2 regions of the Fictibacillus halophilus genome follow, and region 2 is predicted to be linked to the other one. Evidence: predicted binding sites of a transcription regulator. Region 2 holds the regulator's gene; the other holds the start of a gene.

Region 1 (3,432 bases), 1.4 Mb from region 2:
GTTTCTTTAACATGCAAAATCATCTCCTTTGAAGATACTTGTTAATCATATTCGTCCTTTTTAAGCATTATCCTACTGTACGTACTTTTAAACAGAAAGTTTCAAAGAGAAGGGGTCTGACCCTAAACAATTTATTTCCCGCAACAATTTCCTTGTTTTTGTCTAGGGAGTTTTGTTAAATTTAGAGAGGTATATTAGAACGTTTACAAAAGTGATGTTTTTTTGAGGTGTTCAAGGAGAGGGGTTCTTCGTTTCATGTTGGAGTATAGTGTCGCAGCTTTATTGCCTTTATGTTTACAGCTGCTTTTTAATAGAGTGTTGTTTACTAAATACTTACCTCTAGGGATTACTGTTGTTATTATGATTTTTGGTTTTGATGGGTTGAATCAACCTTTGCCTCTCCAAATCGTGGCCGTAATTTCTACGATCGTCGGCTTTTTACTGGGACTTAAAATTTATAACAAACAAAAACGAAAAGTAAGATAAAAAAAGACGTCACCTTCACGAGGTAGACGTCTTTCTTTTTGTATGAGTGATCGTTTCTTTCAAAAAAAGTACGAGCATGGATAACACATATAGCGTAATGATGCCAAGCCCAGCTTTATCGAGATGAACGAGCTTAAGGACAACTGAGCTTAAAATCGTGATGTACAGGGCACCTAGGTATTTTTGAATCTGTTCACTGGAATAGATGGTTGTAAGTTTGGCTCCTAGCTGCGTGCCGACGAGCGCCCCTAATATCAGTAGGAGGCCTAGTTTATAGTCAATCTGTACACTTGATGCGTACGTTAAGAATCCAGCACTTACAATGAAAAACACACTGACCAAGCTCGTCCCAACCGCTTTTCTAGAAGGAAACTTCATCAATGAGATGAGCATTGGAACCATCACGAATCCCCCACCAACTCCTAATGTCGTAGAAATGAATCCTCCTGTGAATCCAATAAAGATGGCTTTTGGCCAAGAAAATTGGATCTCGGTTGTGATTTCAGTTTTATTCTTGCGTTTTGTTTGCTTATAAAGCAGGGAAAGAGCAAAGTAGGCAAGAAGAACAATATAAAATATAGGAATGATTGTATCGTCATAACCCATCTTTTCTGACCAAACTACAAGTGGATGAGCGACCTGTGTTGCACCAATCCCAACAACTCCTAGAACAGCAGCGGGTTTCCATAGAATGTTCTTAAATCTCAGATGTGCAGCAACTCCTGAAACACTCGTCCCGATTGAGTACATGAGACTTGTTCCAATCGCAGATAGAGGCGGGATGCCGAATAAAATAAGAACGGGTGTCAGAATAAAGCCACCACCAATTCCGAAAATGCCTGAAAAGATGCCGATGCATAAACCTAGCAGTATATAAAAAAACTCCATTTTTAAAACTCCTTTAAGGGGACACACCTTCTACAATTTTTCCGAAAACCTTGGTAATGCTAGCGGGAAATGGGGTCAGACCCCATACAATTTATTTCCCAACGAGCGCCTACCTTTAAGTATAACACTTTACTTTCTTTCCAGAAACTTCTGCGAATATTTGTTCGTAATTATTAGGTTTTTGGATGAGGGCTGTGCTATAATTTGAGTAACCAGAATTTAGGAACGGAGGTTCGGTTTTGTGAGTCAAAGTCAATTGTTCGAAATCAAATCAAACTATCAGCCACAAGGGGATCAGCCCGCAGCGATCAAGCATCTTGTGAACAATATAAACGCAGGAAAGAAGAGTATGACCCTGCTTGGTGCGACCGGAACAGGGAAGACGTTTACGGTATCCAACGTTATTCAGGAAGTAAACAAACCGACTCTTGTTATTGCTCATAACAAAACATTAGCCGGACAGCTTTACAGTGAGTTAAAAGAATTTTTCCCGAACAACGCAGTTGAATATTTTGTATCGTATTACGATTATTATCAGCCAGAAGCTTACATTGCTCACTCTGATACTTACATTGAAAAAGACGCAAGTATAAATGATGAGATCGATAAACTTCGCCACTCGGCTACTTCATCCCTTTTTGAACGAAAAGACGTTATTATTGTGGCCAGTGTATCTTGTATTTATGGTCTAGGTTCACCTGAAGAATATAAAGACATGGTGATTTCCTTACGAGAAGGCATGGAGAAAGACCGTGATCAGCTTTTACGTGATCTTGTAGATGTTCAATACAACCGAAACGATATCAACTTTACTCGTGGTACGTTCCGAGTTAGAGGAGATGTTGTGGAAATCTTTCCAGCCTCACGCGATGAACATTGTCTTCGTGTGGAGTTTTTTGGTGATGAGATCGACCGAATTACTGAAGTGGACGCACTAACAGGCGAAATTCTTGGTGAACGTAACCACGTTGCCATTTTCCCAGCTTCCCACTTCGTAACACGTGAAGAGAAAATGAAAGTAGCGATCAAGCGCATTGAAGCTGAACTTGAAGATCGCCTGAAAGAATTGAATGAAGCTGGAAAACTATTAGAAGCACAGCGTCTCGAACAGCGTACAAGATACGACCTAGAGATGATGGCGGAGATGGGCTTTTGCTCAGGGATTGAGAACTACTCTGTTCACCTGACTCTAAGACCATTAGGTTCAACACCTTATACACTTCTTGATTATTTTCCAGATGATTCACTGATTGTTATCGATGAGTCCCATGTTACTCTTCCACAGATTCGTGGAATGTTTAATGGAGACCAAGCGAGAAAAGGAGTTCTTGTAGATCACGGATTCCGATTACCTTCTGCAAAGGATAACCGCCCGCTAACGTTTGAAGAATTTGAGCGTTACACAAAGTTTCAGCATATTTACGTATCAGCAACACCAGGTCCGTATGAGCTCGAACACGCACCTGATCCGGTTGAGCAAATTATTCGTCCAACAGGGCTCCTTGATCCTACACTAGAAGTTCGTCCGATCAAAGGTCAAATCGATGACTTACTCGGTGAGATTAACGAAAGAATCGCGAAAAACGAACGAGTTCTTGTTACAACATTAACGAAAAAGATGTCTGAGGATCTTACGGATTATTTTGTAGAGCTCGGCATAAAAGTTCGTTACCTGCATTCAGAAATTAAGACTTTAGAACGGATCCAGATCATACGTGATCTTCGTCTTGGTGTTTTTGATGTACTCGTCGGAATTAACTTGTTGCGAGAAGGATTAGATATTCCTGAAGTCTCTCTCGTTGCCATTTTAGATGCAGATAAAGAAGGCTTCTTACGTTCAGAACGCTCGCTTATCCAGACGATTGGCCGTGCTGCTCGTAACTCAAACGGCCACGTTATTATGTATGGAGATAAGATTACGAAATCCATGCAGATCGCGATCGATGAGACGCAGCGCAGACGTCAGAAACAGATAGAGCACAATGAAAAGCATGGAATCACGCCTACTACGATTAAAAAAGAAGTGCGTGATGTGATTCGAGCGACACAAGCTGCCGA
Region 2 (3,432 bases):
ATATACTAATATCTATTTAATGCAACAGAAAAAATGCCTATTTACAGGGAGTAAATAGGCATTTCATATTAATGTTTAAGGTTATTTTTATTATCTTTACTTCTTTTTAATTTTTCAGGTGTTACATCATCACCATTCGGATCAACAAAAGTCATACCATGCAAATCTTGAACGAAAGATTTCCGGAAAACTTGTAAATATTCTTCTCGTAGTTTCTTTTGTTCAGCTTTTTCTGCTGATGTTAGATTGGTTTGTTTTGATTTTCTAGACAGTTCATTTATCCGTTGCATTTTATCTTTAGATAACATATTAAAACCCCTTTTCAAAGCATTCTTCACTCTATCCTACAGCAGAATGAAAGGAATTTCTAGTTATCTGTATTTTCCACATGTTCTTTGTATCTTCTATGTACGGTCGCTTTAGAAACATCAAAGCCCAACCCTCTAAGTGTTAAGGCTATGTCATGAAATGTAAGCTTCATGTTCTTTAATCGTACGATTTCAGAAATCGGCACTTCTTTTTTGTCTCTGCCACCACCGGTTTGATTTTTTAAGTTTTTTTGAGGTTTATAGCCTTCTTTAACAGCTTTTCTCATTCCACGCTTAATCTTCATGTTATGAAGCTTGCGTTGGTATTCTTCTACAGTAGACACAATATCAAGCACCATTTCATCCGCTTCTGTTAACGTGTATTCTCCATTATTAGAGAGTGTATATACTTTAATGTTGTATTTGATCAACTGATGAAGTATAGCCATTTTTGCTTTTCCTCTGCCTAAACGAGTATCATCTTGTACAAGTAGGCATTGAAACTCTCCATCCCTTGCAAGATCTAATACATTTAACAATTCTTCTCGATCTAATGAAAATCCACTTGCCTTTTCACGGTAACAATTCACAACTTCAAATTTAAATTGTAGCGCTAACTTCATTAATTCCGCTTCTTGTCGTTCTAATGAAGTTATTTGTTCTTCTTTATCTGTACTAACTCTGGAATAAATGATTGCTTTCATTGTTTAAAACCCGCTTTTTTATTTATTGACTGGTATGATTACTTTCTGACCTGGAAAAACAGCTGCCGCATTTACACTGTTCTTTTTTTCGACCCATTTTATAAATTCCCAATTGGAATAATGATGTTTGGCATTATACTCTTCAGAAAGACTCCACAGTGAGTCTCCCTCCTGTATGGTTACTTCAATATATTGAGCTTCTTGTGAGGCAAGATTTGATAACGTAAAAAATATACCACCTAACAACCCTAAAAATACAATAACATGCATTGTCCCTTGTTTCATTGTGATATCCCCTTTCAACAAACGTTTGTTCGCATCTCTTAATAGTATAATAACTGGAACGTTTGTTCGGTGTCAACTATTTTTTCGAACTTATGTTTGTATCTCGTAATTCCCCATGATATACTTTTTATAGATAAAAAATTCGGTGAGGTGCTAAAAAATGACTAAGTTATCCAGACGACAATTGGATATATTGGCTTTCATAAAAGAGGAAGTATCACAAAAAGGGTATCCGCCTTCAGTTCGTGAAATCGGAGAGGCAGTTGGCCTTGCTTCAAGCTCAACAGTTCACGGACATTTAGCAAGACTTGAAAAAAAGGGTCTTATTCGAAGAGATCCAACAAAACCAAGAGCGATTGAAGTTTTAGGATTAGAAGACAACATTCCCTCTGTCCGTTCTGTATCAATTCCTGTTATCGGTAAAGTAACAGCAGGTCTCCCTATCAGTGCGGTTGAGAACGTAGAAGAATACTTCCCGTTACCTGAGCACGTTGTTGGTGATGAGAACGTCTTCATGTTATCTGTTGTTGGTGATAGTATGATTGAAGCAGGTATCTTTAATAAGGACTTAGTGGTTGTGAAACAGCAACCTACAGCAAATAACGGAGATATTATCGTGGCTATGACCGATGAAGATGAAGCGACTGTAAAAAGATTCTTCAAGGAAAAAAACCATATTCGATTGCAGCCTGAGAACTCATCAATGGAACCTATCATCTTACAGAGCTGTACCATATTAGGTAAAGTAATCGGCGTATATCGAAGCATTCATTAACTGTACATAAGAAGCGTCTATAGCTGTAGATGCTTCTTTTTTATTGACTTCGTTCAGCATGGATACGACAACTTTTTATGCAAGAAAGACGACATCGTTCAGTTCTTTTGGAACAGTGACCGCAGCGTGATGGTAATAATCAATTATACACAGATGAAAGGTTTATATATTTATCGAGATAGGGTTGGGTGAAAACGTGACTATATATAATAGGTTGCGTTTTTTCATCCACTCACGTTAAAATAAATCAAAGAACTCTCTAGCTTTGGTCGGCAGGGTGGGTTACTTTTTTATGCATTTCTATCAAACTTGTCCCGGCTCCATATACTCGCTCAGCCTTCCTCACTTTCGTTCAGAAGGACGCTTTCTGCTCTTCACGAGATATTCCGCCTCGTTTATTGAAACACAATTATTCCGGAAAATTTTCAATTAGCTTCGTTTTAAATGAATTTCGTTCAATTAAAAATTGATATGCTATCTTTTTTGTACATTATTGAATGTGTAAAAAAACACCCTTTATTAATTCCTTCACTATTATCAATAGATTGAACCATTTCCTTGCCACTACCCAGTTTCGCCAAATTAAAATTTGCCTTACTGGTGAATTATGAAAATAAGGTCCCCTTAGAATCTCAGCATTTTTCCATATAAAATTAACAAACTCATTGTTTTTTAATATTTCCATTTTTAATGGCACCCTCTAGCTCAGGATATATAAAGACTAATCTCCTTTATTCAGCCCAATTTAAAAAAGACCAGAAAAAATACTGGTCTTTACAGTAACCAAATTTATGCCTGTTAACATTAATTTAATTTAAATTTAATAAGCTTAGATTCTTCAATCCAGCCAATAAAAGCATCTGTATTTGTTTCAACTTCAACCAGTATCCAATTTCCCTCTTTCTTAATAGGAAATACAACAGTATTTTTCGATACAAGCTCAGGAGAGGCTAAACGAGATTGTTTCTGAGGACGATTTCTAAGATGGCTCTCTATTCTTAAAAAGCCCAGTTCTCCCATAGGTTTTTCAATTTCGGGATTTTTAATAAATGCCTTTTTTACTGTTTTAACATCTTCATTCTGACTGATTTTTTGGCTAATCTCTTTGGCAACTTCATAATCATGATTACTTGCTGCAATGCTTGCTAAATAAATTGTAAGTCCTAAGAATAAATTCTTTAAAATAGCTTTGGCAATATCTACACTTACACCCTCAATAACCATCCACAAGAAACCTCGTAAACGATCCTTTGGTGCCATTTTTTTAGCATGTGTAGATTCTATTGCATTCTCAATTACAGCCCTGAATTCAGCTTGAGTCATATTACCTACCAGTTCTGATTTATCGACAGTTAAAGAG

Evidence for each region. The regulator LexA, encoded in region 2, represses DNA repair genes until DNA is damaged. The targets are predictions, from matches to a motif close to CGAACATATGTTCG.
Region 1: the regulator LexA is predicted to act here: its motif matches at 1,528-1,541, upstream of uvrB (excinuclease ABC subunit UvrB).

The regions. Positions count from the first base shown of each region.
Region 1 is NZ_JAEACF010000001.1:2,622,805-2,626,236, reverse strand. Features, by position in the region: gene I5J82_RS13640 (hypothetical protein) at 1-13, opposite strand, end outside; gene I5J82_RS13635 (DUF2198 family protein) at 256-486, shown strand; gene I5J82_RS13630 (sulfite exporter TauE/SafE family protein) at 502-1,374, opposite strand; gene uvrB (excinuclease ABC subunit UvrB) at 1,616-3,432, shown strand, end outside.
Region 2 is NZ_JAEACF010000001.1:1,193,967-1,197,398, reverse strand. Features, by position in the region: gene I5J82_RS06285 (DUF896 domain-containing protein) at 69-308, opposite strand; gene I5J82_RS06280 (YneB family resolvase-like protein) at 368-1,012, opposite strand; gene yneA (cell division suppressor protein YneA) at 1,031-1,297, opposite strand; gene lexA (transcriptional repressor LexA) at 1,458-2,072, shown strand; gene I5J82_RS06265 (hypothetical protein) at 2,877-3,432, opposite strand, start outside.